Regions from separate parts of the Bacillus sp. AMCV2 genome, predicted to be linked through region 1. Evidence: predicted binding sites of a transcription regulator. Region 1 holds the regulator's gene; the other holds the start of a gene.

What was found. The regulator LexA, encoded in region 1, represses DNA repair genes until DNA is damaged. The targets are predictions, from matches to a motif close to CGAACATATGTTCG.
Region 2: the regulator LexA is predicted to act here: its motif matches at 8,107-8,120, upstream of AC0OMA_RS05900 (YhjD family protein).

What each region holds. Positions count from the first base shown of each region.
Region 1 covers NZ_JBVYIB010000002.1:1,923,498-1,935,961, forward strand. The annotation lists gene AC0OMA_RS09835 (YndJ family protein) at 1-444, shown strand, start outside; gene AC0OMA_RS09840 (hypothetical protein) at 531-845, shown strand; gene pghL (gamma-polyglutamate hydrolase PghL) at 1,070-1,828, shown strand; gene AC0OMA_RS09850 (YndM family protein) at 1,855-2,304, opposite strand; gene fosB (metallothiol transferase FosB) at 2,509-2,943, shown strand; partial or broken gene AC0OMA_RS09860 (hypothetical protein) at 2,852-3,109, shown strand; gene lexA (transcriptional repressor LexA) at 3,481-4,098, opposite strand; gene yneA (cell division suppressor protein YneA) at 4,248-4,565, shown strand; gene AC0OMA_RS09875 (YneB family resolvase-like protein) at 4,584-5,237, shown strand; gene AC0OMA_RS09880 (DUF896 domain-containing protein) at 5,301-5,534, shown strand; gene tkt (transketolase) at 5,703-7,706, shown strand; gene sirA (sporulation inhibitor of replication protein SirA) at 7,859-8,305, shown strand; gene AC0OMA_RS09895 (YneF family protein) at 8,391-8,609, shown strand; gene ynzD (aspartyl-phosphate phosphatase YnzD) at 8,683-8,856, opposite strand; gene ccdA (cytochrome c-type biogenesis protein CcdA) at 9,076-9,783, shown strand; gene AC0OMA_RS09910 (response regulator) at 9,872-10,234, shown strand; gene AC0OMA_RS09915 (CcdC family protein) at 10,313-10,804, shown strand; gene yneK (DynA interaction protein YneK) at 10,835-11,263, opposite strand; gene cotM (outer spore coat protein CotM) at 11,497-11,889, opposite strand; gene AC0OMA_RS09930 (small acid-soluble spore protein P) at 11,970-12,116, opposite strand; gene sspO (small acid-soluble spore protein O) at 12,113-12,295, opposite strand.
Region 2 covers NZ_JBVYIB010000002.1:1,110,759-1,123,222, forward strand. The annotation lists partial or broken gene AC0OMA_RS05855 (protoglobin domain-containing protein) at 62-688, opposite strand; gene AC0OMA_RS05860 (FAD-dependent oxidoreductase) at 743-2,272, opposite strand; gene AC0OMA_RS05865 (SDR family oxidoreductase) at 2,384-3,241, shown strand; gene AC0OMA_RS05870 (IDEAL domain-containing protein) at 3,269-3,502, opposite strand; gene comK (competence transcription factor ComK) at 3,795-4,373, shown strand; gene AC0OMA_RS05880 (SDR family oxidoreductase) at 4,420-5,319, opposite strand; gene AC0OMA_RS05885 (excalibur calcium-binding domain-containing protein) at 5,537-5,806, shown strand; gene AC0OMA_RS05890 (sodium:solute symporter family protein) at 5,850-7,319, opposite strand; gene AC0OMA_RS05895 (DUF3311 domain-containing protein) at 7,316-7,516, opposite strand; gene AC0OMA_RS05900 (YhjD family protein) at 7,724-8,086, opposite strand; gene AC0OMA_RS05905 (TVP38/TMEM64 family protein) at 8,238-8,861, shown strand; gene lepB (signal peptidase I) at 8,863-9,369, shown strand; gene AC0OMA_RS05915 (monooxygenase) at 9,549-11,048, shown strand; gene AC0OMA_RS05920 (MarR family transcriptional regulator) at 11,125-11,652, shown strand; gene glcP (glucose/mannose transporter GlcP) at 11,810-12,464, opposite strand, start outside.

The DNA of each region.
Region 1 (12,464 bases):
TGGTATAGGATGTACAGCAAGATAAAAGGTGTTCATTCGAAAAAAGACGGAAGGGAAAGAGTTCGTGCCTGGATTAGAACAAATGAAAAAAACGAAACCATTTTTACCGCTCTTTATTCAGTGTATCGCTCAAATGGAGAGGGGTATATGAATATTTCTTTACCGCTTCCATTCAGCAGCATGACAGGTATTTTAAAACCATATCATCATCAGGAGAAGCTGGTTTTAACAAGCAGGCGGAGAAAAAGCAGAGCGGGGGATGAGGGGATTTATCTGCAAACAAGAGCGGGAACTTGTCCGCTTCCTTTATCTGAAACCTTTCTGATAGAAGCTGCACATGACAACAAATTAACCGCTGTTCATCATATGTGGCTGTTCGGAATAAAATTTCTAACTGTTCATTACAGCATTACACATATTAACCAGCCTATTGAAAGAACCTAATACAAAGAAGAAGCTTCGTCTGCCAGTTGTAATAGATGAACTGTTTTAAAATTCTGCGCCGCATCAAGACAGGAAAGGAAGGGTTTATGGTGTTTTATATCAGTTTATTTCTGATTCTTTGGCTGGCTGCTGGGTTTGCAGTGGGAATGAAACAAGTGTATGTCGATCAGCTGTTTGATAAAACTGTGATCGAAAGGCTGGAAAAAGAAGCGAATGATCATGGACACGCTGACCGGATGATCAAACAGCGCGTCCTTTATATTGCAGCAGTGACATTAAGCGGGTTTATTTCTGTTTATTATGAAATGAAAACAATCCCGCAAAGGCGAAACATAAGAAAAATTGAAAAAAACATTATGAATTTAAATCAAGCAAAAAAACGAAGAATGAAGAGAAAATAAAAAATGCACAGGCCAAAGGGCAGGTGCATTTTTGTTTTGTATGGAAATGGGGGAGGTGGTGCCAGCTTACTTTTCATAAATTCAAAAATGAGAAGAACAGCGCCCGGGCTAATGGTATATAATATTGTGAATTTAACAAAAATTTAACAAGGAGGACGAGAGAATTCGTGCTAAAGCCTCAAAGAGACCTACATCCTGTTGATTTGGACTTAGAGGCGGAGTAGATGAAAACGGCCAAAGTATCCCTGCTCCGCCGTTTGCTCCATTCCTTGAAGCATGTTGATTGTAACATAGCCAAACGTTTTCCATCAACTATTAAAATTGTAAAATTATTGTTAATTTTTATGGTATTTACTCCGATTTCTTCAATTTATGCTGAAGATGTATATCAGAATTTTGAGGAATTAAAAAACAATGAAGATCCTTCTGATTACGACGTTGTTACGAAAGAAACCGGAAGCTCTGTTCTTGTTTTAGCTATTCACGGAGGAGGTATTGAAGGCGGGACAAGTGAAGTAGCGAGAGAGCTCAGCAAAGAGTACTCGATGTATTTATTTGAAGGCTTAAAATCGGCAGGAAACTCAGTCCTGCACATTACGAGTACGCACTTTGATGAACCTCGGGCCCTTAAAATGACGGGAAACCATGAATATGTCATTTCATTACACGGGTACGCAGAAGAAGATCAGCAGATCGAAGTCGGCGGTACAGATCGCGTAAGAGCGGCAGATTTAGTTGAGAAATTGCAGCATGCCGGTTTTCCTGCTGTATTGCTCAATACGGACCATCCGCATGCGGGCGTTAGTCCGAATAACATTGCAAATAAATCAAAAACAGGTTTAAGTATCCAGATAGAAATGAGCACTGGCTTTCGAAAGTCTTTGTTCGGCATCTTTTCTTTAAAAAGCAGAGCTGTTACTCAAAATGAGAGGTTTTATGAGTTTACAGAAGTGATGTTCCGTTTTCTCAAAAATAGCTACTGAAAAATAGGAGGCGATAAGACAGCCTCCTATTCCTTATGTTTCTCATTCGTTTCGGGAAACAACTCGTCTGCGGCTTCCGTTTGATACTGCAACGTGTTATCTCTCGCTGACAGTTCATTTCGGAAATTTTCATCAAGCACATTTTTCAGTAAATACCGATGAAAAAAGTATTCAAAAACAGTAAGACAGGCAGCGGAAAGGAGAGCCGCTCCAAATGGTGAGAAATCGTTTCTTGTTTGGGTTAAAACAAATACCCAAAGAATAACGAATGAAAGGCCAAAGTCAGCCAATGAAGCTGTAATATTGTTTGTTCTGGGTAAGACGAGCATGTCACCAGAAAGATAAGAAACAAAACCTAAGAAAAGTGCAATAAACATCACACTTAAAAAGGATGCGTGATAGACTCTGTCCAAAATCACATATAAAAGGGCGAGAGTGAAAGCAATCTTTGAAGCAAGCGCAATGATATGTTTCATTTGACCACCTAAATTGTTATTTTTTGAAGGAAATTCTTGGGCGTAAACAAGTGATAAATAATGCAATTCAAAACCATTCATAATGTCATGTTACTATTTTAAACAGTCCGTTTTTGTTTACACTGGTATTTTTTTCAGCTGTATGAAACTTTCTTATGAAAAAGTCGTATATGTGGTGATCAGCTTTCAAGGGGGGAATGATTTGTGGAGATAAAAGGAATCAATCACTTGCTATTTTCAGTTTCGCATTTGGATACATCGATTGATTTTTATCAAAAAGTGTTTGGTGCAAAGCTATTGGTAAAGGGAAGAACAACTGCATATTTTGATATGAACGGCATCTGGCTAGCTCTTAATGAAGAACCAGACATCCCGAGAAATGACATTAAGCTTTCTTATACCCATATTGCTTTTACAATTGAAGATCATGAATTTGAGGAGGTGTCAGCTAAATTAAAAAGACAACATGTCAATATTCTGCCTGGCAGAGAACGAGATGAACGCGATCGAAAATCAATTTATTTTACCGACCCTGACGGCCACAAATTTGAATTTCATACCGGAACCCTTCAAGACAGGCTTCGATATTACAAACAAGAAAAAACGCATATGCACTTTTATGATGAAACGGCCTTTTGATATCACAACCATATTTCATATAAGGTTAAATTGAAAGAAGGGTGTTGGGGGAGACTTTATGTTTGGGGAAGGTTTCTACCCGACTTGTTCAACGATGCCATATCTTTTGAACTGCACAAGTGATTGGGTGAAGGTGAAATTGAAATACACATTACATTTTATATGAAGAAAGCGAGCTGTTTTAACAGAAATATGAACTAATTAAACTGTGTACTAAATTTTCATTATATTTCAATTGCCTCGCCCCTTAATAAATATGAAACCGCATCCTTCCACGACCTAAAAAATGAAACGTTTTTAAGAAGATAGCGTCTAATATTCTAAACGTTCATATTTTGATAAAAGTTTCCTGAAGGAAAAAAAATTTCTTGACTTCAACAATCTTTTGGTGGATAATTATGGTGTAAACATGATGTTCTTTTTCCTCCTATTCAGGCTCGCACCCAAAAGTCAGGGCGAGCCTGCTTTTTTTGAACAACAAACCCCCTCTCCGTAAAGGAAGAGGGGGTTATTTCATGCATCTGATAGATCAATAGATTAATGGACGGTTCTGAACACGCCAATCACTTTCCCTAGAATGCTGACATTCTGCAAAATGATAGGTTCCATCGTTGGGTTCTCAGGCTGCAAGCGAATGTGGGTATCCTCTTTATAGAATCGTTTTACAGTTGCTTCATCATCTTCTGTCATCGCAACTACAATTTCCCCATTGTTCGCTGTGTTTTGCTGTTTAACGATGACATAGTCCTTATCGAGAATACCGGCATCTATCATACTGTCTCCCATAATCTCCAGCATAAATACATGCTCGTCTGGAGGAACCATGCGGTCAGGGAGCGGAAAATATTCTTCAATATTTTCTACTGCTGTAATAGGAGATCCCGCCGTGACTTTCCCGATGACCGGTACATTAACGACCTGGCTTTGCGGAATGTCTACTTCTTCATCAAGAATTTCTATTGCTCTTGGTTTTGTCGGATCCCGTCTGATCAGTCCTTTTGTTTCCAAGCGGGCCAAATGGCCGTGGACAGTAGAGCTGGACGCAAGCCCGACAGCCTCTCCGATCTCTCTAACGGAAGGCGGATATCCTTTTGATTTAACCTCTGCTTTAATAAAACGGAGGATATCAAGTTGCCTTTTTGATAGCTTCGTCATTTTTCGCACCTCAAAACGTCGATTTTAAGAAGATTATAGCATGATTTTCCTTACAGTACAAACATAGGTTCGAAAAAACAATTGACAGAAACGTTTGTTCGTATATACTGAAATTATAAAAATGCGAACAAACATTCCTGTTGGAGGTTATGATCATGAGTAAAGAATCTATTATTTTTGTCGGTCTGTTCACAGTGATTTTGAGCGCGGTTATCCTTATGCTGTCATATACAAGCAGCGGCCAGGAGCTTAATCAGTATGTTAAAATAGAAGTCCAGCAAGGCGACACACTTTGGTCAATTGCTGATCGGGTAGCAGATACAAAAAAGATAAACAAAAATGATTTTATTGAATGGGTAGCTGATAAAAATCAACTACAAACATCTGATATCCAGCCGGGTGATGAGTTAGTGATCCCATTGAAAAAGAAGCATCAGGATGCATATGAATTGGCAACTGTAAGATAGAGAGGAAAGAGAGATAAAATGAAAGCACTCATTTATGCCCGTGTAAGCACAAATAAAGAACAGCAGGAAACGTCATTAAAGCGGCAGGAGGAGGAGCTTACGGCCATTGCAGCGGAGAACGGCATGGAAGTGGTCAAAGTGATTTCAGAAAAAGCCAGCGGATATGAAATGGATCGGGATGGTGTATTTGAGCTGCTTGATGAGATTAAGAACGCTGGAATTGATGTCATTTTGGTTCAAGACGAGACAAGGCTCGGGCGGGGAAACGCAAAAATCGCACTGCTTCATTGTATTTACAGAGAAGGTGTGAAAGTCTATACAACGGCTCACAGAGGTGAACTGGAGTTATCGGAGGCTGACTCAATGGTCTTGGAAATCGTCAGCATTGTGGAAGAGTATCAGCGAAAGATTCACAACATGAAAATCAGACGGGGAATGAAGCGTGCAGTAAAAAACGGTTTTAAACCGCAAAAAAACTTAAAAAACCAACATGAGAACAGTGGAAAAGAAAAAATAGAGGTGCCAATCTCTGAGATCGTCCGCCTAAGAGCGAATAAACTGACGTTTGCTGAAATCGCGGCTACCCTAAGAGGGTTTGGCTATGATGTCTCTAAAGCAACCGTTCACCGGCGTTTTCAGGAATACATAGAGAATGAAGAGACAGCAGAGTGAATCAGTTGTAAAACTTTTTTTGATCTAGTACTATATAGACAAAATGCAATAAAGGAGTTTAACATGATTTCAAACGCGAAAATTGCCAGAATTAATGAGCTTGCTGCCAAAGCTAAAGCTGGCGTTATTACAGAAGAAGAAAAAGCCGAACAGCAAAAGCTCCGTCAAGAGTACTTGAAAGGTTTTCGTTCTTCTATGAAGAACACGTTAAAAAGTGTGAAAATCATTGACCCAGAAGGCAATGATGTAACACCGGAAAAGCTAAAAAGAGAACAAAGAAATAACAAACTTCACTAATAAAAGAGGAATACGGCAATATCGTATTCCTCTTTTGCATATACTATAATCAAAACTCTTATGTGACAAAATTCAACAAGTTTCTCTCAAATTTAAGCTGAAACAGTTGAGAAAAAGTCGTCAGACATTTATGATGTAAGGGTACAACACATAAGGAAGGGGATTTTTATGGATACAATTGAAAAGAAATCAGTTGCTACCATTCGCACACTGTCAATAGACGCTATTGAAAAAGCAAATTCTGGTCACCCAGGGATGCCGATGGGAGCCGCTCCAATGGCATACACGCTGTGGACAAAATTTATGAACGTAAGTCCGGCAAACCCTGGCTGGTTTAACCGTGACCGTTTTGTTTTATCTGCTGGACACGGGTCAGCACTATTATACAGCATGCTTCATTTAAGCGGGTTTGATCTTAGTATTGAAGATCTTAAGGGATTCCGCCAGTGGGGCAGCAAAACACCTGGACACCCGGAATTCGGACATACTGCCGGTGTTGATGCTACAACAGGACCGCTTGGTCAAGGAATTGCCATGGCAGTCGGTATGGCAATTGCTGAACGCCATTTAGCGGAAACATACAACCGCGATTCATTTAACGTAGTCGATCATTATACATACAGTATTTGCGGTGATGGTGATTTAATGGAAGGTATTTCTTCTGAAGCCGCTTCACTCGCAGGCCATCTTCAGCTTGGCCGTCTGATCGTACTATACGATTCTAATGACATCTCTCTTGATGGAGACCTCGACCGTTCATTCTCTGAAAACGTGAAACAGCGTTTTGAAGCAATGAATTGGGAAGTTCTTTATGTTGAGGATGGAAACAATATTGAAGAATTAACAGCGGCTATCGAAAAAGCACGCCAAAATGAAAAGAAACCTACATTAATTGAAGTGAAAACGACAATCGGATTCGGTTCACCTAACCGTGCCGGTACATCCGGTGTTCACGGTGCGCCGCTTGGTAAAGAGGAAAGCAAATTAACAAAAGAAGCTTACGCGTGGACGTATGAAGAAGACTTCTACGTTCCGTCAGAAGTTTATGAGCATTTCGCTGCAGCTGTTAAAGAATCAGGTGAGAAAAAAGAACAAGAATGGAATGCTCAATTCGCTAAATATAAAGAAGTTTATCCTGAACTTGCTGAACAGCTTGAACTGGCAATCAAAGGAGAGCTTCCGAAGGACTGGGATCAAGAGGTTCCTGTGTATGAAAAAGGAAGCAGCCTGGCATCCCGTGCATCTTCCGGTGAAGTTCTCAACGGACTTGCGAAAAAAATTCCTTTCTTTGTCGGAGGTTCTGCTGACCTAGCGGGATCGAACAAAACGACTATTAAAAATGCCGGTGATTTTACAGCGGTTGATTACTCAGGCAAAAACTTCTGGTTTGGTGTACGTGAATTTGCGATGGGTGCAGCCTTAAACGGTATGGCGCTTCATGGCGGTCTTCGTGTATTCGGCGGAACTTTCTTTGTCTTCTCTGATTACCTCCGTCCTGCGGTTCGCCTTGCAGCGTTAATGGGCCTTCCTGTGACATATGTCTTCACACATGACAGTATTGCGGTAGGTGAAGACGGTCCGACGCACGAGCCTGTTGAACAGCTTGCTTCACTCCGTGCGATGCCTAACCTTTCTTTGATCCGTCCAGCAGACGGCAATGAGACAGCAGCAGCATGGAAGCTTGCAGTGCAAAGCACTGACCACCCAACAGCGCTAGTGCTTACACGTCAAAACCTTCCTACCATCGATCAAACATCTGAAGAAGCATTGGCAGGAGTAGAAAAAGGTGCATATGTCGTTTCTAAATCTAAAAACGAAACACCTGACGCTCTTCTCATCGCTTCCGGATCAGAGGTAGGTCTTGCAATTGAAGCGCAGGCTGAATTGGCAAAAGAAAATATCGATGTTTCTGTTGTCAGCATGCCTTCAATGGACCGTTTTGAGAAACAATCTGATGAATACAAAAACGAAGTCCTTCCTGCAGATGTGAAAAAACGTCTTGCAATTGAAATGGGCTCATCATTTGGATGGGGCAAATACACGGGGCTTGAAGGTGACGTTCTCGGCATAGACCGATTCGGTGCATCTGCTCCAGGTGAAACCATCATTAACGAATACGGCTTCTCAGTTCCGAACGTAGTGAATCGAGTTAAGGCATTAATCAATAAGTAAGCTTTTGAAAGAGGATGGGTCAAATCATCCTCTTTTTCTTGTTTATCCGACAAAAATAGTATTGGCTGTTTAACAGTAATAGACAATTCTTTCTTTTCTTCTTTTGTATAATAGAGAGCAAATGAAATGCTGCTGGAAAAGGGGATGAAAAGATGGAACGTCACTACTATACGTACCTGATCAAAGAGGAATTTGCCAATCACTATTTCGGCCGGGAATCGGTTATGTTTGAGCTGTTTCAAGACTATCATTGGACAAGCCTTGAAAAGCAGCAGTATGAAATGACAGAGAAACAGATTCAATATATTACACAACCAATCCCGATTTTACATATGCATCAGCGGTTAAAATTGAATTTAAACAAGACGGATTACAGGCAGCTGGATTATATTTATAGAATAGCTTTGCCGAAAGCAAAAGGCCATGCGACGTTTATGATGAAGGAGCACATGATAGAAATTGTGGCTTCGGGAGATTACGAGGCAGAAACGATATTCTTTGAAGTGTTAAGAAAAGTAAGCCCTTGCTTTTTAGCAATGGATTTCAATTCGAAGCGTTACGGATGGCTAAATCCGGTGAAAGAAAGAAATTTTGTCTAAAACCGAAGAAAAAGAGATGTAAATGTTGTATAATAGCTTTTGGTTTAGTACACTTTAAACTAGACAACATGAAGGAGGAAATAAAATGACTTTATGGGTTGGCATCCTAGTGGGCGTTGTTGCATTGCTCATAGGTGTTGCACTCGGGTTTTTTATTGCTCGTAAATATATGATGAGCTACCTGAAAAAGAATCCGCCTATTAATGAACAAATGTTACGCATGATGATGATGCAAATGGGAATGAAACCTTCTCAAAAGAAAATCAATCAAATGATGAAAGCCATGAATAATCAAACGAAATAATACGTAAAGATTATGATATAGAGAAACATGGTTATAAAATAAAAAACCCTTATACGGGTTTTTTATTTTGCAATCATTCATCACCCGCTACTGCACGAAGGCGCTGCTTTTGATATTGTATGAGAAGATGGTCAAGCTCCTGACTGAGCTCTATCGTAATATGAGATGTCATTCCGTTCGCCATGACAATTTGCAGCAGCTCTGCTCTTTTTTTTTCAATTTCTTTTAATAGATGCTCTCTAATCACAGGGATGTATCCTTTCATACATTAGATCTTCAAAGTGAATGTTTATATTATATCCATATTTATACTAATTTTCAAATGAGAAGGAGTATAATGTCTCAATGTCAAATTAAATTATATAAGTTTTTTCTGAAAATAGAAATCCTTCAAGTGAAAGTGTTAAAAAAATGAAATGATTTTGTCATAACTTGAAGGAATGTCAAATCATGAAGGGATGATGACATGGGAGACGTGAATTATTTTTTGACATTCGGAGCGGGGTTTTTATCCTTTATTTCGCCTTGCTGCCTGCCGCTTTACCCAGCTTTTTTGTCATATATTACAGGGGTCAGCATGGACGATGTAAAAACAGAAAAGCTGCTGCTGCAGAAAAGAAGCCTGTTTCATACTTTGTGTTTTTTGCTTGGCTTTTCAGTCATTTTTATTGCTTTAGGCTATGGAACATCTTTTATTGGCAGCCTGTTTAGGGATTATCACGATGCGATTCGGCAAATTGGCGCGTTGCTTATTATTTTGTTCGGTTTCATTACACTAGGTGTGTTCCGGCCTGAGGCTATGATGAAAGAACGGAGAATCCATTTTAAGCATAAACCAAGCGGGTTTTTAGGGTCGGTCTTAATCGGAATGGCATTTGCAGCTGGATGGACACCATGTACCGGTCCGATATTAGGTGCTGTTATCACACTTGCAGGCACCAATCCGGGCTCAGCGGTGCCATACATGATGTTATATGTACTCGGTTTTGCGGTACCGTTTCTTTTATTGTCTTTTTTTATCACAAAGCTGAAGTGGATAAGGAAGAACCAGCTTTTAATTATGAAAGCTGGCGGCGTTTTGATGATTGTGATTGGTGTGCTGTTATTCTTTAATTGGATGAGCCTGATCATTATTTTGCTGTCAGATCTTTTTGGAGGCTTTACTGGTTTTTGACGGTAAATTACTTTCGTACTACTACTAATCCTTTTGTTTTTGGTACAATAAGACTATTATCTGTGGAAATCGATTGTTGGAGGGGAATATGACAAGAGTTTTAGTTGTAGACGACGCCAAGTTCATGAGAGTAAAAATCAGAGAGATCTTGGAAGAGGCAAATTACATAATCGCAGGCGAAGCGGCGGACGGTGAACAAGCAGCGGACCTGTATAAAAAACTGCGCCCGGACCTTGTAACAATGGATATTACAATGCCGGTGAAAAACGGCATTAAAGCGCTTCGTGATATCTTAACCTTTGATCCTAAAGCGAAGGTCATCATGTGCACTGCCATGCGCCAGCAAAGAATTGTAACGGAAGCAATTGAGCTGGGGGCAAAGGATTTTATTGTTAAGCCGTTTGAGGAAACAAAAGTGCTGGAAGCTGTAAGCCGCGTTATGGGACATTAAAGTCATTTCTTTTCAAAATGGTTTTTTTTATTGTTTTGGAGTATAGTATATAGTATCAACACTCCGAGAAACAAAGGAATGATAAGTATGATGATTATAGTTTCATCGATTATTGCTGTGTTAATGGCTGTAGCTGTGATGGTGGTCAGAATAAAGTCCTCTGACAAGCCCGTTTCACCAAAAAAAATCATTCTTCCGCCGATTTTTATGAGTACGGGAGCGTTAATGTTTTTATTTCCGGTATTTTGGGTAACTGGTGCAGAGTTTTTGGAAGCATTCACTTTAGGTGTGATTTTCTCTATTTTTCTAATCAAAACTTCTAAGTTCGAAATTAAAAATAATGAAATTTACATGAAACGCTCTAAAGCATTTGTTTTTATATTAGTCGGTCTTTTGGTGATCAGAATCGTGATGAAATCGATCTTGAGCACATCAATCGATTATGGTGCACTGAGCGGAATGTTTTGGATTCTGGCTTTCGGTATGATTGTGCCTTGGAGAATCGCCATGTATTTATCATATCGCAAACTTCATAACGAGCTGCAGTCAGCTAATATTCAAATGAATTAAAAAACCTTTCCTGACAAGAGGAAAGGTTTTTTATTTGAGAAGGGTCTGATAAGGTTCCAAATCGATTTTTTTGTCCCGCAGATGCCTTTTTAAGAAGGTATGGTCTCTTTTAGGAGTTGCGAGAATATAGCCTTTGATCATAAGTTGCTGATCAATCTTTGCTACCTTTTCTTTTAATGCAAGCTCACCGATTTTGCCTGCGATTTTGGCTTTTGCTGCATCTCTGAACAGTTCTGGCACCGGCGCAGTCAATTCATCTAGAAACTGTTTGTTTTCATCGTTCCATAAATGTCTGCTGTTTTCAATATAGTAATCCTGCCAATCAAGCTCTGATCTGCCGTCCTCTTTTGGTAAACGTTTTAAAAACTTTCGAAACATGAAAAAACCGCCGATTGATAATAAGACTACCATCATGATCACCCAAAACAGAATAAACCATAAAAACCATCCTTCCAGCATCAATCATTCCCCCTTATTCTAACCATATTGTATACGAAGAGAGATTAGAAGAACACAGTAAAAAAAGAATAGAAAAAAGTGATAGACGTCTAGTCAAAAGAGATAGTAGATCATATTCTATTGTATAGTGAATCTGCTATTTGGCCATGGGAGAGTCACTAGAGGGTATTTGACGATAAATGGACGGAAAAAAAGTCACTTTCATAATAGGGGATGAAAGTGACTTTTTATGTTTAGCTGAGAGGAAATTGAAGAGAAAAAGAAGAGCCATCTTCTGTTTCTTTATTGACGGCGACTGTGAGTATTTGATTTTCGCATTCGGCTTGAATGGTTTTGTCATTAAAATAAAAAGGAAGCATCATTTGTTTTTCAAAAGTCTGTCCTGACGATTTGACAGTTAAGATGAACTCGCATCCAGAAAGGGTAACTGTTACTTGTGTAGGCTGTAAAAAAGTCAGATCCGCTTCTATAATATACTGCTGACTTGTTTCATATAAATCAATAGGCAATGTTTCGTCGTACCAGGCGAAGGGGTCTTCAAAAAATTGCCGAAGCCATTCACCCATACTATCGAAATCATTCGCATCGTTGCGTTTTGAATGGTTCATGGAAGCATTCCTCCACATATCAACCTTGCTTAACATCATATGCGGTGGATTATTAATGGGTGAACGCATAAAAAAACAGACACTAAGGTCTGCTTTTCTTACATATCATGGCTTGAGTTGTGCTTTTGTCTTGTATGGTTTCGGTTCTTTACTTTTTTGCTTCCGCTTAGAGGCTCGGGTTGTCCGGGATTGTGTCCTTTAGGGGCGTTTTTATGCATATCTTTACTTGTATTCTTATTGGTCATAAATTGAGAACCTCCTTAAAAGAGTTCGGTGTTATTGATTGGTTTTTCTTTTTTTTGTTATTTTGGCGTTCTGCTTCAGTCAGTACAAGCTGGTCGTTTTCAATATAGCCGGCGCCTTTGCCTTGGCTTTTTGCGTCATTCATTCCGTTAATTACGTGATTCGCTTTTCTTTTGACCATCATTATCACCTCAATCATAATATGGCTCCTTTTATTGTGTTATATGAGAGAGCGTAAACAGTAAAAATTACCGGTACATTTTTCTCATAAGTCGAACTTATTGTATTTAATAAAAACATTGATATTTACTTATGTATGATTTTGTTTTAATATGAAATTGTGAGAAAAT
Region 2 (12,464 bases), 810 kb from region 1:
TTTTCTGATGAAGAAGGTTTTTCTTTTCTTCTTGTTCATCGCGGGTTTGGTTGTACTCGCTTTGAAACGCTTCAAGGACAAGCTGCTGTTCTAAGTTCAAGATTTTTGTTGTTGCTTTAATGGCTTTCAGCAGTTCTTGCTGATTTGTAATGGACGCTTCGTAAATGTCAATCATTGACAAAAGAAGCTCTTGAAACGCACCCATATACCATTTTGGCAAAAGGCCGATTCTTAAATGGATGGAGGCGATTCGGTTACGCTTTTCAATAAATTCATCATCGATAACGCCTGCAAACATTTCCTGAATATGCCGTTTTAACGTTTGTTTTAAGCGGTCAACTGAGCTGTGATCATTAATGATATCCATCAATGAGCTTTCATGGTCAAGGTTTTTATAAAACGCATCAACGATGCATACGATATTTTCTTGAATGAGTGGCTGAAGCTGCTCTAACACGTAAAGCTCAGCATCTCCCAACCTGACCATTTTGAGCTGTTTTTTGACATCTGCATGTTTGTTTGTGAGCTGAATGCGGTTTTTTTGTTGTCCGTTTGAATCTGAAAAGTAAGCTGTTTCTTGTTTTCTGTCTTTTTTAAATAACAATACAATGATCCCCCTTGGGAAAAATATAATTTTTACTTTTTGGCTTTTTAAGCCTTTTTCTTTTTTATCGGCCAAGGGAAACATGAATGAAGCTGCAGATGAAAAATATTTGAAAAACCGTTCATTAAAATGAACGGTTTAATCGAGATCTATTTGTTTTAATGGTTTAATGGCCGGACCCTCTACAACTTCGCCAGATGGCTTAAAGCGTGATCCGTGGCACGGACAATCCCACGTATGCTCACTGTCGTTCCACTCGACCTCGCAGCCTAAATGGGTACAAGTCGTATCAACGAGATGGAGGCAGCCTGTCTCATCCCGAAATGCTCCCGCTCGCCTACCGTTTATGGTGACGGCTTTCCCTTCTCCTGGCGAAATGTCTTCAAATTGGACATCAGGCTTTTCAAGCTTTCCTTTAATCAAATGCTTGGCGACATCGGCATTGTAGGAAATCACTTTCTGCAACCCGGGATTCAGATGGAAACGGGACGGAGTGAAAATGCTTTCGTATGGATTGTCTTTTTTCTCCACAAGGTCTGACAATAAAGTAGCTGCGACTGCTGAGGACGTCATGCCCCATTTTTTAAACCCGGTCGCTACTAGAATATTGTCCTCATTTTCCGACATCGGCCCGATAAACGGGATTTTATCGATCGTCACTAGATCTTGGGTGGACCAATAATATGGAATGCTTTCGATGCCGATGGTGCTTTCGGCCAGTTGTCTTAGTGTTTCATAATGTGTAGACATGGCTTTTCCCTGGCCTGTTTTATGGCTTACTCCGCTGAAGAGAATCAGCTTTTCACCGTTTACAACCGTATAGCGGAGCGCCACTGACGGTTGATCGATACTCAAATACATGCCCTCGGGATACTCGATCTTCGGCTTGATGGCAAGGACATAAGATCTGTCGGAGTACATTCTCGCAGCATATAATCCGCCTCCGTCATAAAAAGGGAAGTGGGAACAGCATATGATAAAGCGGCTCTTAATAGCGTGCCGGCTTTTTGTTACCACTTCGGGCCTTTCGCCTTTTTTGATATCAAGCGCAACGGTCTCTTCATAAATTCGGCCGCCTTTTTGAACAATTTGCTCCAGAAGCGCTTTTAAGTATTGAAGCGGATGAAATTGAGCTTGATTCTTCATGACAAGCGCCAGCTTAGAACCTAAGGGAATTGGAAGATCCTTGATAAGGTCTCTTTCAATTCCGAGCTTTGTGTATGCCTCATGCTCGGTGCGGATTTTTTGAACAGCGTTTTCATTTGCCGTATAAAGATATGCGTCTTGCTCGATCCATTCACAATCAATTTGATGTTCATCCACAATGCCTTTTATGTAATCAATTGCATTTTGGTTTGCTTCATAATAAAGCCTCGCATGGTTTAATCCGAAATTGCGGATAAATTCGTCGTATATCATGTCATGCTGTGCGGTAACTTTAGCAGTTGTATGCGCAGTGGTTCCGTTAAGAACCTGATTTGCTTCAATCAAAACGACACGGAAGCCTCTCTTCGTAAGTTCATATGCCGTTGTGATTCCTGTAATCCCGCCTCCGATAATGGTGACGTCACATTCAGTGTCCTCTTGAAGCGCAGGAAAAGAAGGCAGGTCAGTTGATGTTTTCCAGTATGTTTCAGGTGCTTCCTTTGCAAAATGTTGATTAGCCAAGCCGTTATACCTCCAATCAGATTTATTCTTAATTTTTCCATATTCTATCTTTTCATACATAGGAAGCAGGCATTGTTCATAACATAATAAGGTTGAAAAGGAGTGATTTCATTGGCGAATCAAAAAAAGAAAACATTACCGCCTCAGCACCAGAACCAGCAGCCTGGTTTTGAATATCTCATGGACCCGCGTCCGGTTTTTGATAAGCCGAAGAAAGCGAAAAAATTAGAGGGCAAAACCGCTATTATTACTGGAGGAGACAGCGGGATTGGACGCGCTGTCTCGGTGTTATTCGCAAAAGAAGGGGCTAATGTGGTCATTGTGTATTTGAATGAACATCAGGACGCCGAGGAAACAAAGCAGTATGTAGAAAAGGAAGGGGTAAAATGCCTGCTGATTGCAGGAGATGTCGGGGATGAAGCGTTTTGCAATGATGTGGTCGCGCAGGCAAGCCAAGTGTTTCCATCCATTGATATATTGGTTAACAATGCAGCTGAGCAGCATGTCCAGCCCAGCATTGAAAAAATCACCAGCCACCAGCTGATCAGAACCTTCCAAACAAACATTTTTTCCATGTTTTACTTAACAAAGGCAGTGCTGCCTCATTTAAAAAAAGGGAGCTCTATTATTAATACCGCTTCAATTACCGCCTATAAAGGCAATAAAACGCTGATTGATTATTCAGCGACAAAAGGCGCGATCGTTACGTTTACAAGGTCCCTTTCCCAGTCGCTTGTTCAGCAGGGCATACGGGTCAATGCAGTGGCACCGGGTCCCATTTGGACACCGCTTATCCCGGCCAGCTTTGCCGCAAAAGACGTGGAAGTGTTTGGTTCAGACGTGCCGATGGAACGCCCGGGACAGCCGGTCGAAGTGGCGCCAAGCTATCTATACCTTGCCAGCGACGATTCCACATACGTCACAGGACAGACGATTCACGTCAATGGCGGAACAATTGTGAACGGATAATAAAAAGCCAATCCTTGAAGGATTGGCTTATTCGCTCTGCTTGAGCGCTGCATATTCTTTAGAGAGCGTAAGAAACGCATCTTTATCTTTTTCGTCCAAGGCTTTGTTAATTTGGTCCGTCAGCATGGCAAGCCGACGGTTATACAAGGATTCATCGAGCACCATTTGAATGTAAATATCCGTCATTGTGACATCGAATTCTTTTGTTTTTTGCGTGTTGCGGGACTTCATGAGCTCAGTGTACGATTTTTTCTCTTTCATAAAGAATCCCCCCAATGCCTTTTTTATAGTATATGGATAACGGTCGAAAAAATCAATAAATTTTTATAATTTTTAGACAACTAATACTCGGCAATCTATCGACATATCCTGCAAAATGCCGTAAACCGGCAAGTCTTATGAAAGTAAAATCGGTTTATTACTAGTAATTTAGTACCATTAAATATCATTAAAAGATGATTTTATCTTAAATGTTAAAAAAACCTGTCGTTTTACAAAAACAGATGATAGATTATTAGTATAAATTTTGCAGAAAAAGGATGGAGGCCATAATATGAGTCAGAAAACAGACGCACCTTTAGAATCGTATGAAGTGAACGGCGCAACAATTGCCGTGCTGCCAGAAGAAATAGACGGCAAAATCTGTTCCAGAATTATTGAAAAAGATTGCGTGTTTTATGTCAACATGAAGCCGCTGCAAATTGTCGACAGAAGCTGCCGATTTTTTGGATCAAGCTATGCGGGAAGAAAAGCAGGAACTTATGAAGTGACAAAAATTTCACACAAGCCGCCAATCATGGTGGACCCTTCGAACCAAATCTTTTTATTCCCTACACTTTCTTCGACAAGACCCCAATGCGGCTGGATTTCCCATGTGCATGTAAAAGAATTCAAAGCGACTGAATTCGACGATACGGAAGTGACGTTTTCGAATGGGAAAACGATGGAGCTGCCGATCTCTTATAATTCGTTCGAGAACCAGGTATACCGAACAGCGTGGCTCAGAACCAAATTCCAAGACAGAATCGACCACAGCGTTCCGAAAAGACAGGAATTTATGCTGTACCCGAAAGAAGAGCGGACGAAGATGATTTATGATTTTATTTTGCGTGAGCTCGGGGAACGGTATTAGAAAAATAGGAAGGAGCTGACCGAACAGGGCAGCTCCTTTCATAAAGCTATGCCGTCGGAATTCCTCCGGTGATGCCATATACCTGAGATGTCACATAGCTTGAATTCTCTGAAGCTAGAAATACATAAACATCGGCCAATTCCACTGGCTGTCCAGCGCGATGTAATGGAGCTGGCGGCGTGCCTTGTCCGAATTTCGGGATGTTTTCCGTCGGCTGTCCGCCGGAAATTTGCAGCGGTGTCCAAATTGGTCCGGGCGCAACTGAATTTACTCTGATGCCTTTGGAAGCAAGCTGTTTTCCCAGTCCGACGGTAAAGCCGATAATGGCGTTTTTCGTTGCTGCGTAATCTAACAGCATCGGGCTTGGATTATAGCCTTCAACTGAGGTAGTTGTGATAATTGAAGCTCCCTCCGGCAAATACGGAAGCGCCGCTTTTACAACCCAGTAAAGGGAAAAGACGTTCACTTCAAATGTTTTATAGATTTGTTCAGTAGGCAGATCTTCGATGTTTTCGACCGCTTGCTGTTTGCCTGCAACGAGCGCTAGCACATCAAGTCCGCCGAGTTCGTGATGCGACTGTTTGACTAGATCTTGGCAAAAGGATTCGTCGCTCAAATCTCCGGGGATCAGCACTGCTTTTCGGCCTTCTGCTTCAATCAGTTCTTTTACCTCTTCAGCATCTGGCTGTTCCTCGGGCAAGTAGTTAATGGCCACATCGGCACCTTCTCTGGCGTAAGCAATCGCGGCAGCGCGGCCGATACCGGAATCGCCGCCCGTGACAAGTGCTTTTCGACCCGTTAGTTTACCTGATCCTTTGTAGCTTTTTTCTCCGCAATCAGGGACAGGCTTCATGTTCTTTTGCAGGCCTGGCGGTTCTTGATATTGTTCGGGAAATTCATCATGAAAAAATGCTTTTATAGGATTCGTAAGATTTGAATCAGACATCAGCAACGCTCCTTTTCTGTTTGGTGTACATTCGTATGTGTACCCCTGAGCATAAGCAGAAAAACATGTGTTGGCAGTTTGAACACTGAAGGACCAAAGAAAACAAGAAAAAACAAAGCCTTCTTCCATATTTATCTTGTCAAATAAGGCTATATGAATTATGATAAATTCGAGCTATAAATCAACTAAATATTGGGTATTGGGAGAGTGAATCGTCATGAAAAAAGCGGCGGCGATTTTGCTGTCACTCGGTCTCGTTTTCGGTTTTTCATACGGAGCTGACCATGTGGCGGAAGCCAAAACAAAGGTGAAGGTTTATAAGAACTGCAAGGAGTTAAACAAAGTATACAAAGGCGGAGTGGCCCGCACTTCGAAGGCGAAAAACAAAGGCGGAAAAACAAAGTACAAGCCTTACGTCTCTAAGGACCTTTATGATGCCAATAAAAAGAAAGACCGCGATAAAGATCTTATCGCCTGTGAACGGTAAATAAGAAAAAGCAATCTGGTGTCCAGATTGCTTTTTCTATTGCTTAAGCTGCCTGATCGGCCGCAGCGCTTTTCGCCTTCCTTGTCATAAGGCTGACTGCCATCATGACCGTGATATTCAAAAGCAGGGCGACGATGCCTACATTCAAGTCTTTTGCGGCTTGCGGCAGCGCCGGAAATAAAGTGCCGATGGTCGTTTCCGTCATTGTAATATAAGTAACTGCTCCGACACCTGCAATAATGCCGGCGAAGGCTCCTTGCTTTGTCACCATATTATGCTTGAACAGGCTGAACAAAAGGGCGGGGAATAGCTGTGTGACAAGGCTGTAGCCCATCAAAAGCAACGTAACGATGGTATTCCCGCCTTTGAAGGTAAAATACACCGAAATCAGCGCAATCACCGGCACTAAAAACTTAGCAAGAGCCGATACTTGCTGTTCTGTCGTGCGGGGCGCGATTACCTTGTACACATTTTTTGCAAACAGCGTGGAGGCGGACATTAAGATCATAGACCCTGGCACAAGTGCTGTCAGCAGTCCGGCAGCACCGATAATTCCGACAAACCAAGGGTCAAATGTTTGCAGAGACAGTCTCAAAAGCGACAGATCCCCGTCTGCGTCTTTCAGATCTGGAACTTGCAGGATAGCCGCAAAGCCGACGAAAAGGACGAAGAGCAGGACCAGCTGGTACAAAGGCATGATGATGGCGTTTTTGCGAAAGACTTTTGGATTTTCAGCTGAATACGAGGCGGAAAACGTGTGAGGCCACATGTAAAACCCGAGCGCTGTCAAGAGTACGGTTGAACTGAACCAGGCCACACTTTGTCCCGATTCGGGGAGCGTAAGAAAGCCAGGCTTTGCCGTTTCAATCTGCTGAAACATGTCTTGAAATCCGCCGTAGTAATGAATTGGCAAATACACACCTAAAAACAGAACGACAACCAGAATCATGATGTCCTTCACAACCGATATCCAGGCAGACCCGTGAATGCCTGAAACCATAACATAAACCGTGATGGAAACAGCGCCGATCCAGATGGCGGCGGTCGGGGTGATTTTGCCGTACGAGGTTTCCGATACAATCAGCCCGAGGCCTTTCAGCTGCAGTACAAGATAGGGAATGAGTGCGGCGATGCCGACCAGTGAAACGAGAATGCCGAGCAGCGGACTGTTGTATTTTTTTGTGAAAAAATCAGACTGCGACATCAGTTTATGCTGTTTCGCGTACGTCCAAACTGCCGGAAGAAGCCAGTAAGAAAGGATGTAGGCCAGACATCCGTAGGCGATGATATAAAAGGCTGGACCGCCTTTTCCGTAGGCCCAGCCGCTGCCGCCGAGAAACGTAAAAGTAGTATAAATTTCGCCTGCCATCAAAAGGAAGACGAAAACAGTTCCGAAGCCGCGCCCTCCGACCGTCCACTGCTCCAGGTTCATGTCTTTTCCTTTTTGGGCGCGTATACCGAGAAAAATACTCAAGAGCAGGACACCGAAAATGATGATGAGTGCTGCATTCATTCTGCTTCCTCCTTTTTATTTTCCTTGTCGAGGACATATACAATCGCCATCAGCGCAGAGGTCAAAAGAGCCCACATCACAATATAGGCAAGAATAAACGGCATGCCGAACACATAGGGGGTCACCTTATTTGCAAAAGGGATGCCGAGTAAGATTCCGATAAAGGGCAAAGCGGCAAGAACGTGAATCAGTTTCATAGAATCCTCCTTCTATTTAGGAATGGGGTGTACAAGCCCAAGCGTACTGAAAATGATGTCGCAGATATGGCAGTACATGTCACTTTTTAGGGTGAAAGGCTGTGGTTCGAATTATAAATAAATTTATTTTGTTTGTATAGTGTGAATTGTCTGAAATTAATACTCTGAATCGCCCGAAGAGGGAACGGGCAGTATGATTCAAAAGGCTCAGAGTCTGTCTGGGGCAAATAGATAGTATGTTAATAATTCGCTGACCTGCTCACGGATTCGCGGATTAAAATAGCGGTGGTTTTCTTCATAACCGTCGATGACAAATGTATAGAGCGTAAAGGCCTCATCGCGTTCCGTCTTGCGGATTGCAATTTTTCTTTTCCTCAGTTCTTTTCTGACTTCCATCAAATCCTTTTGTGCTATTTTTAATGATTCGCTGATAAGCTGTTTATAAGGATGCTTCAATTTTAATGTGCTTTCTTCAATTCCGGCGAGATCACGGTTAAAAATCGTAATGGCCATGGGCAAAAAGAGAGCCCGTTCAATTAAATCGTATATTTCCTCCTGCAGATTTGGCATGTTGACTCCTTCCTTCTAAGGGAACGTTTGTTCTATTTGTATTCTATATCGGCTGGTGAAATGTTTCAAGACAGAAAAAATCACCAAAACTTTTTAGTTTTCTGCTGATAATGTGTAGAATAAGGATAGACAAACCTGGTAAGGAGTATAAATGTTGGAGCATTTTTTATCCTATTTGACACAAGAACATTTAACTGAATTATTTCAAAGCTATAGGGCTTTCGGTCCGCTCATTGCTGTGCTGCTGCCTTTAATTGAAGCATTTCTCCCGTTTTTGCCACTGATCGTGTTTGTGGTGGCGAATACGAACTCGTTTGGCTTGTGGGAAGGATTCATCCTGTCCTGGGCGGGATCAACTGCTGGTTCCATTCTCGTCTTTTTGATTGTCCGTCAATACGGACAGAGAAAATTGCTTGGATTTATCCGCAGTCATCCGTCTGTCAGAAAGCTGATGTTATGGGTGGAAAGACACGGCTTCGGTCCCATGTTTCTTCTGCTTTGTTTTCCATTTACACCGTCAGCCGCGGTGAATGTTGTTGCCGGTTTGTCAAGGATCGGAACGCGGCCGTTTATTTTGGCGGCAGCCTCGGGGAAGCTTGTCATGATTTTTATGATCAGCTTCATCGGATATGATCTGCACGCGCTGATTACACAGCCGATTCGAACGGTCATCGCCGTATTGGTGATCACTGTCTTATGGTATGTCGGCAAAAAGGTGGAGCGGTATCTGCATGTAAGAGCCAGTCAGCGTGAGCATGATGGAGGGAGACAGTAACATGAAAAAACGGTTTTGGTTTCTTGCCGGTGTAGTGTCCGTTGTTCTCGCCATTCAGGTTAAAAATGCTGTCTTTATTGATTACAAGGTAGAAGGCGTCAGTATGAACCCGACCTTCCAGGAAGGAAACGAATTGTTGGTCAATAAATTTTCGCATCGATTTAAAACCATCCATCGTTTTGACATCGTCCTTTTTAAAGGCCCTGATCATAAAGTGCTGATTAAACGGGTAATCGGCTTGCCCGGTGAAACGATCAAATATAAAGATGATCAGCTGTATGTGAACGGAAAGCAGGTTGCTGAGCCATTTTTGAAGCATTTGAAATCTGTTTCTGCCGGCAGCCATGTAACGGGTGATTTTTCTTTGAAAGATGTGACGGGAACAAGCAAGGTGCCGAAAGGAAAATATTTTGTCGTTGGAGATAATCGCATATACAGCTTCGACAGCCGGCATTTTGGTCCGATAAGAGAAAAAAATATTGTCGGTGTGATTTCTGATGCCGAATAAAAAGACGCTAATGGAAGAGGCGTCTTTTTGTATGCCGTTTGGAAAAATGTGTTGAAGAAAAATTTGTAAGGAGCTATAATCAATATTGTTACGCACGTAACAAAAAAACGGTTGTTTTTTGATTATGAGTTGTTTTTATTAGATTTTGTTCGTTTTGTATGAAACAAAAGGAGTGGTGAATGATGATGAAATATGAAGCAGTGATTATAGGAGGAGGGCCGGTAGGATTTATGCTGGCTTCTGAGCTTGCGATGGCCGGAGTGGGAACATGTGTGATTGAACGGCTTGAAAAACCTGTTCCGCATTCCAAGGCGTTGACGCTGCACCCCCGAACGCTGGAGCTCCTTGAGATGAGAGGGATTTTAGAGCGGTTCGTATCCAAGGGAAGCAAGATACCTTCCGGACATTTTTCAATGCTGGATACCCGTCTGGATTTTTCAGGCTTGGATACGAGCTGTCCTTACACGCTTTTGCTCCCGCAGTCAAAAACAGAAAAGCTTCTTGAAGATCATGCACGAAGCCTGGGAACAGAGGTGTTTCGGGGTGCCGAGGCGCTGGCGGTTACGCAAAACGGGGAAACGGTCCAAACGATCTTTAAGGATCTGGACGGCAGTGTACGGACGATCACAAGCAAGTTTGCCGTTGGGGCAGACGGCGCCGGAAGTACCGTCCGGAAACAGGCGAAAATTGAGTTTCCGGGAACAGACAGCACTGTCACCGCTGCGCTTGGGGATGTGGTGCTCCTTTCTCCGCCGCCGTCAGGCGTGCTGTCCCTTTGCACAAAAGAGGGCGGTGTTATGATTGTTCCGTTATCTTCAGACCGATATCGTGTCGTTGTGATCAGCCCTTATCGCACGCAAACGCCGAAAGATGTGCCTGTGACTGAGGAAGAGCTGAAAGCTGACCTCCTGCGAATTTGCGGAACTGACTTTGGTTTAAGCGACCCTTCGTGGATGTCGCGGTTCGGGAACGCCGCGCGCCAAGCGAACCGGTATCGGGACGGCAGAATCTTTCTTGCGGGTGATGCCGCGCATATTCATTTTCCGGCGGGCGGGCAAGGGCTGAATGTCGGCCTTCAGGATGCAATGAACCTCGGATGGAAACTGGCGGCGGCCATCAAAGGCTCTGCGCCTTCGTGGCTTTTGGACAGCTACCATGACGAGCGGCATCCGGCAGCTGAAGGGCTCCTCAGAAACACAGAGGCACAGACAAAGCTGATCGATTTCAGTCAAGCAGGCCTCCATTTGCGAAGCATGATGTCGGAGCTGCTGGCCTTCCCTGATGTGAATCGATATGTAGCAGGGCAAATTTCTGCACTCGATGTCAGATATGAAGCTGATCGTACCATGCCGCCGAATCGTTTGAACGGGGCAAGGCTCCCTGACATGGAGCTGATTCTTTCCGACGGCAATTCGGAACGGCTGTACAGCTTTCTCCAAAACGGGACATTCGTTTTGCTGTCATTGAGGCAGGAAGCTGATGATCATATCGTAGTGAAAGGCTTACGTACGGTAACGGCCTCGCTTGCAGAACCGAATGAAAAGTTGCGGGATGTGCATACCATATTGATTCGTCCTGATGGACATGTAGCCTGGGCGGTGGATGCATCAGCGCCCGATTGTGCCGAGGTGATTCAAAAAGGGATCAGCCGCTGGTTTTCCGTCACCAGCCGAGTATAATTCAATTCGATTGTTTCATCTGTAACAAAACGGTATGATAGAAGAAACAATCGAATGAAAAAGGATGGAAAACCCGATGAACACAGATCATACGAAACGCAATCTTTTTGAATTGTATGCGGAGCTCATTCATCAGCAGGAGAAATGGGAGGGGCTTATTAAAGCCTTTTTATCTGACGAATTGAGGAAGCTGGATGTAGAGCACGGGAGTAAAACTCAATTGACGATGACTGAAATTCATGTTCTATCCTGTGTTGGGGACAATGAACCAATTAATGTCACGTCGATAGCAGAAAAAATGAATACGACAAAAGCGACTGTATCACGCATCAGCACAAAATTGCTCGGCGCAGGCTTCCTTCACAGAACACAGCTCAGCGATAATAAAAAGGAGGTCTACTTCCGATTGACGCCTGCTGGAAAAAAGCTGCACAGTTTGCACAAATATTATCATCAGAAGGCTGAACAGCGTTTTCTGTCATTTTTTGACCGCTATACTGAGGAAGAGATTCTTTTTGCGGAACGGCTGTTTCGGGATCTGGTGACAAAATGGTATCCGTCGTCAGAAGAAATTGAAGGGGGGCTTCCTAGCATTTTTAAATAAAAAACACGCACTGCGGTGCGTGTTTTTCGCGGTTCTTCTTTCTTTTTCAAGGCTGTAACGTAAATCAGATTTCCTCTTGAAGAATGAAATTCAAGATGTTCAGGAATTTGCACTGCTTATACGATATGTCTATTAGTATCTTTATTTTATACGTTTTCTACTGTGTTTTTGATGCTTTGTTTTCAAGTGAAATAGGGTCTTCTGTTTTAGTTCTCCTAATCTTTACAGAAATACCTACTAGAATGACCGCCATAGTTGTAAATATTCCCATGGTTAATAAGATCGTATCCTGATTTAAACTCCATCCAATTAAGAAAGAGATTATCGCTCCTCCGAAACTTGCCGAAGCAATAAATAAACTTGTAACTTCGTCAACGTACTTCTGAATAATGATTGATGCTAGTGTTAAAGCAATGGGAAATATGCCTGCTATACTTAGGCCAATCAAAAATGTACCACCCAATTGAAGTATTGGGTTACTTATATAAGAGAAAGCAATCAACAAAACAATTAAACAACTACAGCTAAAAAGGAGGTATTTGGAAAAATCAAGCCTTCTACTTACTAAACCAATCAGTATTCTTCCTATGATGATCCCTACCCAGAAAAAGGAGACACTTATAAGACTAATTTGTTCATTGTCTTGGTTTATCATGATTGAAGGTAAAAAGTTGGCAAAATTTGTTTCAATTCCAGCATATAGGAAAGCGAAAAATACAAAAAAGCCTAATTGCTTTGATTTTTTTCTATCTCCTATAAAGTATTGAAATGCTCCTCCATCTGGAAAGGTCACTTGTTGGTTGGCATTCTTA